One region of the Streptomyces sp. YIM S03343 genome, then DNA from elsewhere that is predicted to be linked to it. Evidence: riboswitches for the same ligand, from Rfam matches in the RefSeq annotation. Region 1 holds a riboswitch; the other holds the start of a gene.
What was found. A riboswitch is a leader RNA that binds a small molecule or an ion and turns the genes downstream of it on or off. The one in region 1 is predicted to bind S-adenosylmethionine.
Positions count from the first base shown of each region.

Region 2: it holds a riboswitch for S-adenosylmethionine, as region 1 does, so the genes downstream of both, thrC (threonine synthase) here and ACSYGN_RS02375 (putative leader peptide) in region 1, are expected to answer to the same signal.

Region 1 covers NZ_JBPUKX010000001.1:518,967-524,272, forward strand. The annotation lists partial or broken gene ACSYGN_RS02370 (ABC transporter permease) at 1-800, shown strand, start outside; SAM riboswitch class IV at 982-1,091, shown strand; gene ACSYGN_RS02375 (putative leader peptide) at 1,121-1,240, shown strand; partial or broken gene ACSYGN_RS02380 (ABC transporter substrate-binding protein) at 1,423-1,914, shown strand; gene ACSYGN_RS02385 (hypothetical protein) at 1,859-2,146, shown strand; gene ACSYGN_RS02390 (ABC transporter permease) at 2,143-2,457, shown strand; partial or broken gene ACSYGN_RS02395 (ATP-binding cassette domain-containing protein) at 2,521-2,907, shown strand; gene ACSYGN_RS02400 (DUF1684 domain-containing protein) at 2,904-3,728, shown strand; gene ACSYGN_RS02405 (LLM class flavin-dependent oxidoreductase) at 3,777-4,406, shown strand; gene ACSYGN_RS02410 (metal-sensitive transcriptional regulator) at 4,671-4,991, opposite strand.
Region 2 covers NZ_JBPUKX010000001.1:5,064,898-5,070,203, reverse strand. The annotation lists gene thrC (threonine synthase) at 1-994, opposite strand, end outside; SAM riboswitch class I at 1,013-1,158, opposite strand; gene ACSYGN_RS22085 (glucosyl-3-phosphoglycerate synthase) at 1,341-2,285, shown strand; gene ACSYGN_RS22080 (alpha,alpha-trehalose-phosphate synthase (UDP-forming)) at 2,562-4,022, shown strand; gene otsB (trehalose-phosphatase) at 4,220-5,056, opposite strand; gene ACSYGN_RS22070 (DUF3263 domain-containing protein) at 5,117-5,306, opposite strand, start outside.

The sequences.
Region 1 (5,306 bases):
GGTCGTACACCGCTGCGCGAGACGCTGATACGCAAGGTGCTGCCGCCCGTCACCGCCGTCGTACTGGTGCTGGTGGTCTGGCAGTTGCTGGTGTGGGCAAAGGTCGCTCCCGACTACAAGCTGCCCTCGCCGTCCGACGTGTGGGGCGAGCTACGTGACGCCTGGCTGCAGGGCACGCTGGTCGGCTACATCTGGACGAGCGTCTCGCGCGGTCTGCTCGGCTTCCTGCTGGCGCTCGTCATCGGGACGCCGCTGGGCCTGCTGGTCGCCCGGGTGAGGTTCGTGCGAGCGGCCATCGGCCCGGTCCTGTCCGGTCTGCAGTCGCTGCCGTCGGTGGCCTGGGTGCCGCCCGCCGTGATCTGGCTGGGCCTGAACGACTCAATGATGTACGCCGTGATCCTGCTCGGTGCGGTCCCGTCCATCGCCAACGGCCTCGTCGCGGGCGTCGACCAGATCCCGCCGCTGTTCCTGCGCGCCGGACGGACGCTGGGCGCGACCGGGCTGCGCGGGGCCTGGCACATCGTGATGCCGGGGGCGCTGCCCGGATATCTGGCAGGGCTGAAGCAGGGCTGGGCGTTCTCGTGGCGCTCGCTCATGGCCGCCGAGATCATCGCGTCCTCGCCCGATCTGGGCGTCGGACTCGGCCAGTTGCTGGAGAACGGGCGGAACAACTCGAGCATGCCGCAGGTGTTCCTGGCCATCTTCTTGATCCTGCTCGTCGGTATCGCCATCGACCTGCTGATCTTCAGCCCGCTGGACGGTGGGTACTGCGCAGCCGGGGCCTGCTCGTCAGCCGCTGAACGAACGGACAGCGTTCTCGTGACTCCGAAACAGCCGCGGCGCGGTGGATCATCAGGACATTCCCCAGCACCTGGATCTACATCGGAGCCTCGATCCGCCACACTCGACGCGCCGCCGTGAGTTTTCCGACTCACCTCTCGACATTGACGAGCTACGGCGGCGATCGGTAAAGTTTCAACTGGCATTGAGTGTCAGCATCAAGCCCTGGCTTGCTGACCGGCAACCCTCCGACGCGGTGGGGTGCTCCAGGTGAAAGCCCGGCCGGGTCGCCGACCCGGCAAGCGCGTGGCCCTGCGGCAGGGGCCTGGAACATGGAGGAATGAGCGTGCGGCACAGCAGCATCTCAAGTCCCTCCATCGCTGCGGCGGTTCTCTCCCGATTCTCCCGCCGACGCCACATCGACCTGCAGCGCACCACCAGCTGCCTGTGTCAGGACTGACTTCGTCCCGTCGGCCGTCCGAGGACGTACACCGCTGGTTTTGACGCCCGCGCAAACTCCTGATCTTTTCCCCTTACTCCGCTTTAGCCGTGTCGCTCTTCCTCGGGAGCAACGCCATCCACGCATCTCCATTGTCCTCGCGGCAAGTGCAATGACGGCGTTCGAGTAGGAGAACTCATTCCGTGATATCGCATCCGGATTCCCGCCCTGCCCGATGGGCGGCCCTGACCGCACTCCTGACAACCAGTATGCTGCTGACCGCATGCTCGTCCGGCAGTGGCAGCAGCCAGGCCAGGTCCGGCGGCACGCTGACCTTCGCGGTGGGTTCCAACGCCGGCTGCGTGGATCCGCAGCAGGTCGCCAGCAACGACACCGTCTACTCGCTGCGCCAGGTGGTCGACTCCCTGACCGACCAGGACCCCAAGACCGGCAAGATCGTGCCGTGGCTGGCGAAGAGCTGGGACATCAGCACGGACACGACGACCTTCACCTTCCACCTAAGATCCGGTGTCACCTTCAGCGACGGGACGCCGCTGACCGCGCAGGCGGTCAAGGACAACTTCGACGCGGTGCCGAGGCTCGGCGCCCTGGGGACGCTGGCTCAGGGGTATCTCAGCGGTGTGGAGAGCACCACGGTGGTCGATCCGCTCACGGTGCGGGTTCGGTACCGACGAGCTGGGACGCGACCTGTTCTCCCGGGTGGTGCACGGTGCGCAGCTGTCGTTGAAGGCCACGCTCATCGCAGTGGCGGTCGCCTTCGTGGTCGGCGGTCTGCTCGGCCTGGCCGACGGTTTCGTCGGCCGTTGGGTGGACGACGTGCTGATGCGCTTCGTCGACGTACTGCTGTCGATCCCGGCGCTGTTCCGTCCCTGGCGCTGGTCACGGCGCTGGGCTACGGAACAGTGAAGGTCGCCGTCGCGGTCGGGGCCGCTGGCGTCGCAGCCTTCGCCCGGGTGACGCGCGCGGAGGTGCTGCGGGTGCGACAGGCGGTGTTCGTCGAGGCGTCCCGCTCGTGCAGGGCCCACTGGTACTCGGTCCTCGGCCGGCACGTACTGCCCAACGCGGCCGGCCCGGTGATCGTCCTGGCCACCCTCGACTTCGGCACCTCCGTCCTGGCCGTGTCGTCACTGAGTTTCCTCGGCTACGGGGCGCCACCCCCCGCGCCGGAATGGGGCACGTTGATCTCCGACGGCCGCAACTACCTGGGCAACGCCTGATGGCTCGCCGCATTGCCCGGCCTGGCGATCGCCACGACCGTGCTGGCCACCAACCGCATCACGTCGACGCTGGAGCGCCGCCCGGCGGAACTGTCCGGCGGCCAGCGGCAGCGCGTCGCGATCGCCCGCGCCCTGGCGCTCTTCCCCGACCTGGTGGTCTGCGACGAGCCGGTGTCCGCGCTCGATGTCTCCGTCCAGGCCCAGGTCCTCGACCTGCTGGCCGACACCGAGGTGGCGTACCTGTTCATCTGGCACGACCTCGCCGTCGTACGCCAGATCGCGCACGAGGTCGCCGTCATGCGGGCCGGCCGCATCGTCGAGACGGGTACCACCGACGAGCTCTTCACCCGCCCCCGCCACGAGTACACCCGTGAACTGCTCGCGGCGATCCCCGGCGGCCGTCACTCCACGGCCGCATACGAACCGCTGGAAGCGAAGGAGCACGCATGACCGTTCAGGGCACCATGGCAGACCTGTCCGCGTTCACCCGCGACTGGGAGGAATGGCACACCCGGCAGGAGGCACGACTCGCCGACCCGCACGGGTTCCTCGCCGTCACCGGCCTGCACTGGCTCGGTGACGAGCCACAGCGCTTCCCGGACGCTCCGGGTGCCTGGTCGACCGGCGCCGACGGGGTCGTCGTGGTCCTCGACGAGGATGAGGAACTGGTCGTGGACGGAACCCCCGTCCGTGGCGAGCACCGCTTCGGGGTGCTCCCGGAGCGCGGCAAAGTCGACGCGGTCTGGGGCGACGCCGTGATCGAGGTGGCCAAGCGCGGCGGACACGACATCGTCCGTCCCCGGCACCCGGACACCCCGCTGCGCACCGCCTTCACCGGCACTCCCGCCTACGCCCCGCATCCCCGCTGGGCGGTGACCGGCCGCTACACGGCATTCGACGAGCCACGACCGACGACCGTGGGCGCGGCGGTCGAGGGCCTGGAGCACGTGTACGACGCGCCGGGCCGGGTGGAGTTCGAGCTGGACGGACGGCCTCTGGCGTTGACCGCGTTCCCCGGACACAGCCAGGGCAGTCTGCTGGTGCTGTTCACCGACGCGACCTCAGGGGTCACCACCTACGGGGCCAACCGGGCCCTCGCTCTCGGCCCGCCCGCAGCCGACGGCACGGTCGTCCTGGACTTCAACCGGGCGACGAACCTGCCGTGCGCCTACACCGACCTGGCCACCTGCCCGCTGCCGCCGGCCGAGAACCGGCTGCCCGTGGCGATCGAGGCCGGGGAGAAGATCCCCCGCGAGCGAGGCGGCTCCTGAGTACCCGGCGCCACCGAGAGGACCCCGACCAAGAGGGACGAACACCGCATGAGCATCCCTGCAATCAGCTCGCTGGCCTTTCTCACGCCGGGCAACTTCGCCGACGACGACCCGTACACCGGCCTGGAGGAGACGCTGCAGCTGTTCGAGTACGGCGAACGGCTGGGCTTCGACGGCGCCTGGATCCGGCAACGTCATCTCGAGCACGGTGTCGGCTCGGCCGCGGTCTTCCTCGCAGCGGCCGGCCAGCGCACCGAACGGGTCGAGCTGGGGACCGCAGTCATCCCGATCGGGTACGAGAGCCCGTTCCGGCTCGCCAAGGACCTGGCGCTGGCCGACGTGCTGTCCCGCGGCCGGCTCCAGGCCGGCTTCAGCACCGGCATGCCGCATGCCGAACTCCTCGGCGACCTGGTGTACGACGGGGACTGGCGCAGCTTCGACCTGTCCTACGGCAGGATCGTCCGCGTCATCGACAGCCTGCGCGGCGACTACCTCGGCGGCCCGGACGCGGTGATCCAGTCGCCGGGCAACACCCGGCGGCCGCGGCTGCAACCGCACAACCCCGGCCTGGTGGACCGCATCTGGTACGGCGGTAGCAGTCTGCGCTCGGTCCGGTGGGCCGCCGAGCACGGCCTGAACCTGCTCAGCGGCAACGTCGTCACGACCTACGGCACCTGATCGCGCCCGAGCTGGGCTGGCGGCCCGACACCGCGCTGCTCCACCGGGCGGGCCGATGAACGCCGATCCGCAGCAGCCGTGCGTCCGGCTGGAGATCCACACCCGTGAGCCGCTCGCCGACGGCATCCGCGCCATCTGCGCAAGCGGCAACGGTCCCCGCAACCCTCCCTGCCGAATCAAGACCTGCCCCGAACACGTCAGCGAGACCCGCGCAGGAGCACCGCAGTTACCGCATCGCATCGAGGCCAGCTCAGTTGTACTCGATCACATGCGTGTCAACCGGCGCATGGCGAGGGCGAGTTCGCCCAGCTTCGTCTCAGCCTCGGCCGGGTCGGAGCGGGCCGCGTCCAGGACGCAGTGCTTTGCGTGCTCGTCGAGCAGACCCAGGGCGACCTCCTGGAGTGCACGGGTGACGGCACTTATCTGGGTGACGACATCGATGCAGTGCCGCTCTTCGTCGACCATCCGCGTCACACCGCGCACCTGGCCCTCGATCTTGCGCAGCCGGGACAGATGATCGGCCTTCTGGTCGTGGTAGCCGGGCGATTGGACCACCGGCGAAACACGCCCGAGGGCTGTGGCCATCTCCGTACGCCTCCTCTCTGCCACTCCGCGTGCACGCCTGCACAAGAGTGCACATTCAATCCTGGCCCGGGATACCCCTACCGCGTAGGGGCTTGCTGTACCGTCCGCGGGGCCGACAGGCCCCTGGGCGCGACTCCGCGGGCCACAGGACGGTGGCGGAATGGACGCGCCATGCGGCCCCTCGGTCTGACCGCATGTGCGGCCCTCAGCGCCAGGCCACGGAGGGTCACAAATCCGCGATCATGAACGGCCGTTGCTGAAGCGCTCCTCCAGGACCTGTGGGTCCACCAGGTCGGGGTGTCGTGATCGAAAATG
Region 2 (5,306 bases), 4.5 Mb from region 1:
CGAGGACGTAGGGCCCGTCGGCCGGGTTGCCGATGGCGAGCGACTTGGCGATGGTGTTCGGCTTCTGCGGCCGTACGACGTCGTGCCCGGCCTTGAAGGCGGTGGACACCGGCGAGCAGCCCTCGGCCTGCGCACCGAAGATCTTGTACGGCCGGTCCTCCACCAGACCCAGCTCGATCAGTTCCTTCAGCCCCTTGTCGACCTTGGTGAGCTGCGAACCGGAGGCCACCGGTACGACGATCTGGTCGGGCAGCCGCCAGCCGAGCTGCTCGCAGACCTCGTACGCCAGGGTCTTGGAGCCCTCCGCGTAGTACGGCCGCAGATTGACGTTGACGAAGCCCCAGCCCTCGCCCGCCGGATCGCCGATCAGCTCGGAGCAGAAGCGGTTCACATCGTCGTAGGTGCCCTCGATACCGACCAGATCGCCGCCGTAGATCGCGGCCATGACGATCTTGCCCTGCTCCAGGTCGTGCGGGATGAACACGCACGAGCGCAGCCCGGCGCGGGCCGCGGCGGCACCCACCGCACCGGCCAGATTGCCGGTCGAGGAGCAGGAGAGCGTGGTGAAGCCGAAAGCGCGGGCGGCCTCCAGCGCCTGGGCCACGACACGGTCCTTGAAGGAGTGCGTCGGATTGCCGGAGTCGTCCTTCACATACAGACCGCCGGTCACCCCGAGTTCCCGGGCGAGACGGTCGGCCTTGACGAGTTTCGTCCAGCCGGGATTGATGTTCGGCTTGTCCGCCACGTCCGCGGGGACGGGCAGCAGTGGCGCATAACGCCAGATGTTCGCGGGTCCCGCCTCGATACGCTTACGGAGCTCCTCGGTGTCGTAGGACGAGAAGTCGTAGGAGATCTCCAGCGGGCCGAAACACTCCGCACAGGCGAAGACCGGGCCGAGCGGTACGCGATGGCCGCATTCCCGGCAGCTCAGAGCGGCGGCGGGCCCGAGATCGACGGAGGATTCCGTGGTGCTTGCAAGTGACTGCGCGGCCATGAGAGGCGAGGCCCTTTCTCCTCATCTTCCTCACGACGCATCTCGTCGTGAGACGGATTTGGCACCTTCCCTCGCCGGGAGCCTCGCAGCGGATGCCGAGACCGGTCGTAGGGGGGTTGCCGGGGCTTCACCGGGCCGTATCCCTCTGCCCCTCTGGATGAGCGGTATGCACTTGTGGACGCCGGAGACCTCGGACATGCGATGGTCATCCGCGTTGTTCAAGACTGTAACCGAAGGCCAGGAGAGTTGAGATAGTCGTCCGAACCGCGAGATGGATCACAGGGATCACATGGATCGCAGGGATCACATGGTGATGTGTGGCCGCAACAGTGAGGAGCCGCAAGCTGTGCTGGAAGAAGTCGAGCGCTGGCTGAGCGATCGCTCCTGGTCCGTGACCGATCGCCCCCTTCACAGGATCATGGCGGCGAAGCAGCGCACGGGTCAGTCGGTGTCCGTCGTCCTGCCCGCGCTCAACGAGGAGGAAACGGTCGGCGACATCGTCGCGATCATCCGCCACGACCTCATGCAGCAGGTCCCGCTGGTCGACGAGATCGTCGTCGTCGACTCCGGGTCCACCGACCGCACCTCCCAGGTCGCCGCCGCCGCGGGCGCCCGGGTCGTCCACCGCGACCACATCCTGCCGCGCATCCCCGCCGTGCCCGGCAAGGGCGAGGTGCTGTGGCGCTCCCTCCTGGTCACCGGCGGGGACATCGTTTGCTTCATCGACGCCGATCTGAAGGAGTTCTCCTCCGACTTCGTCTCCGGCATCGTCGGCCCGCTGCTCACCGACCCGGAGGTCGACCTGGTCAAGGCCATGTACGACCGTCCGCTCGGCGGCGCCGCCGGGCAGGGCGGCCGGGTCACCGAGCTGATGGCCCGCCCGCTGCTCAATATGCACTGGCCCCAGCTCGCCGGCTTCGTCCAGCCGCTCGGCGGCGAGTACGCGGCCCGGCGCAGTCTGCTGGAGCTGCTGCCGTTCCCGGTGGGCTACGGCATCGAGCTGGGCATGCTCGTCGACGCCCTGCATCTCGTCGGCCTCGACGCACTGGCCCAGGTCGACGTGGGGGTACGCAAGCACCGGCACCAGGACGGGCAGGCGCTGGGGCGGATGGCCGCGGCGATCTACCGCACCGCCCAGCTCCGGCTGGCCCGCGGGCATCTGATCCGGCCGTCGCTCACGCAGTTCGAGCGGGGGGCGGAGGGGTTCGAGGCACGGACGTATTCCGTGGACACGGAGGAGCGGCCGCCTATGGCCGAGATCGTGGAGTATGCGGAGCGGCGGGTGGCCTGACCGGGGGCTGGGGGGCTGAGGTTTGCGCAGTTCCCCGCGCCCCTGGATTTGTCCGGTTCGATGTCGGGTGCGGGTGCGTCGTGGCTGGTCGCTCCCCCAAGCTCTCAACTTCGTTCGAGCAGGGAGGTACCCCCATCGCGGCAGAGCCGCAGATCGATGCGCCCCGCGCCCCTTCAGGCACGCTGCCGCCCCGGCGCCAGTGCCTTACCGGGCACACCCGCCCGGTGTGAGTGAGCATACGTTTGACACCCCTCCCGACGGGCTAGGTCTGGGCTTATGGCCACTACGTCAAGCGGCGCAGCCCACCCCGTGCTGGTCGCGTCCAATCGCGGCCCCATCTCGTACCAGGTGCGCGAGGACGGTTCCCTGCACGCCAAACGCGGCGGTGGCGGTCTGGTGTCCGGGCTCTCGGCCATCGGGCCGGACGCCGGCGCCCTGTGGGTGTGCTCGGCACTCGGCGACGGGGACCGCGAGGCGGTACGGCGCGGGGTCGGCGAGCCCGGTGTGCGAATGCTGGACATCCCGCCCGATGTGCACTCCGACGCCTACAACGGCATCGCCAACTCCGTGCTGTGGTTCGTGCACCACATGCTGTACCAGACCCCGCTGGAGCCGGTCTTCGACAGCGAGTTCCGGCGCCGATGGACGTCCTACGAGGAGTACAACCGCGCGTTCGCGACGGCGCTCGCCGAGGAGGCGGCCGAGGGGGCCGTCGTGATGGTGCAGGACTACCACCTGTGCCTGGTGCCGGGGATGCTGCGCGAGCTGCGGCACGATCTGCGCATCGGACACTTCTCGCACACGCCGTGGGCGCCGCCGGAGTACTTCCGGATGCTTCCCGACGACATCGGCGCCCAGCTGGTGCGGGGCATGCTCGGAGCGGACCGGCTCGGGTTCCTCACCCGGCGGTGGGCCGACGCGTTCGTGCGGTGCGCGAGGGAGACGGACCGGGACGGTGTCGTCTTCGCCGGGGCGGACGACGACGGCGGTCTTGTCGTACGGCACTCCGCGGGCGGGCCGGTGCGGGAGACCGTTATCGGGGTGCACGGGCTCGGTGCCGACTCCGAGTTCCTGCGCGAGCGCGCGCATCAGCCCGATGTCGACGAGCGGATGGCCGCGCTGCGCGAGGAGATCGGCGCCGGACGCAAGACGATCGTCCGGGTCGACCGGACCGAGCTGTCCAAGAACATCGTGCGCGGGCTGCTGGCGTACCGGCAGCTGCTCGACGACCGTCCCGAGTGGCGGGAGCGGGTCGTGCATGTCGCGTTCGCGTATCCGTCCCGGCAGGATCTCGCCGTGTACCGGGAGTACACGGCCGAGGTGCAGCGGGTCGCTGATGAGATCAACTCGGTGTACGGGACGCCGGGGTGGACACCGGTCGTCCTTCATGTCAAGGACGACTTCGCGCGGTCGCTGGCGGCGTACCGTCTGGCCGATGTGGCGCTGGTCAATCCCATCCGCGACGGGATGAATCTTGTGGCCAAGGAGGTGCCGGTCGTCTCCGACGAGGGGTGTGTGCTGGTGCTGTCGCGGGAGGCGGGGGCGTTCGAGGAGTTGGGGGACGATGCGGTGGTCGTGAATCCCTATGACGTGGTGGGGACGGCGCGGGCGTTGCATCTGGCGTTGGCGATGCCGGGTGGGGAGCGGGGGGAGCGGGGGAAGAGGCTGGTTGCGGCGGCTACGGCTCTGCCGCCGAGTGCGTGGTTCTTGGAGCAGCTTGACGCGTTGCGGGGGTAGGCGGTTTTCGCCCCCGCCGCCCCTTCCCGTCCCGTCACGGGGGCTCCGCCCCCGTCCCCCCGCTCCTCAAACGCCGGAGGGGCTGGATGTTCAGCCCGTCCGGCGTTTGAGGACGAGGCCCGAAGGGCCGAAAGGGGGGTCTGGGGGCGCAGCCCCCAGGGACGGGAACGGGAAGGGGCGGCGGGGGCGAAAACCCCCTACACGGCCGCCGCCAGTCGCCTCAGCAGCGCCACCACTCCCCCCGGCCCCTCCACCACCAGGTCCGCTCTCGATGACAGCTCCGTGACCTCCGTGCTGCCGCTGCACACCAGGAGGCCCGGGACACCTTCCTCCCGGAGCTTTTCGACGGCCGCGTAGGCCGGGAGATCGCCCAGATCGTCGCCTGCGTAGAGCAACGACCCCGCGCCGGCGGCCCGGACGTGGTCCCGCAGCGCCACCCCCTTGTCCATGCCCGGCGGCCGCAGCTCCAGCACCAGACGCCCCGGTTCCACGATCAGACCGTGAGCCGTGGCCAGGCCGACAAGCGGAGTGCGAAGCGCTTCGAAGGTCGACTGCGGGTTCGCCGCCCGGCGGGTGTGGACCGCGATCGCCCTGCCGCCCTTCTCCTCCACCCAGGCGCCGGACCCGGCCAGCAGGGCAGGGAGCTCGGCTCGGGCCGCGGCCACACCGGGGTGCGGCGGCGGGGCGGTCAGGGTGGCGGTGGCCGCGTCCCAGCGCTCGGCGCCGTAGTGGCCGAGGACCACCAGGTGCTCCAGGCCGGGTACGTCCGCGAAGCCGCCGTGGTGCACGGCGACCTCGGCCGGGCGGCCGGTGACGACGGCCACGGACGCGACCTTCGGGGCGATCGCGGCCAGTGCGGGCACCGCGTCGGGGTGGGCGCGGGCCTGTTCCGGGTCCGGCACGATCGGGGCGAGCGTCCCGTCGAAGTCGAGGCCGATCACGGTGCGGTCCGGGTGGGCGAGGATGGTGGCCAGGGCCTCACGGCCGGCCTGGGTGACGGGCTGCGGGAGAGGGTCCATCGGATCGGTGGGCATGTCGTCAACCTAACCGCGGGCCGTCCGCCTTACTCATGTCTGCGCGTGCTGACACGTGCCTCAGCGTTCCGCCCGTCTGCGCTCTCTGATCCGTCGCAGTCTGTTCACCGTGACCGGGTCGTGGGCCAGGGCCCGGGCGTCGTCGAGGAGGGCGTTGAGGAGCTGGTAGTAGCGGACCGGGGCCAGGCCCAGCTCCTCCCGTATGGCACGTTCCTTGGCGCCGGGGCCCGAGAACCCCCGGCGCTCCAGG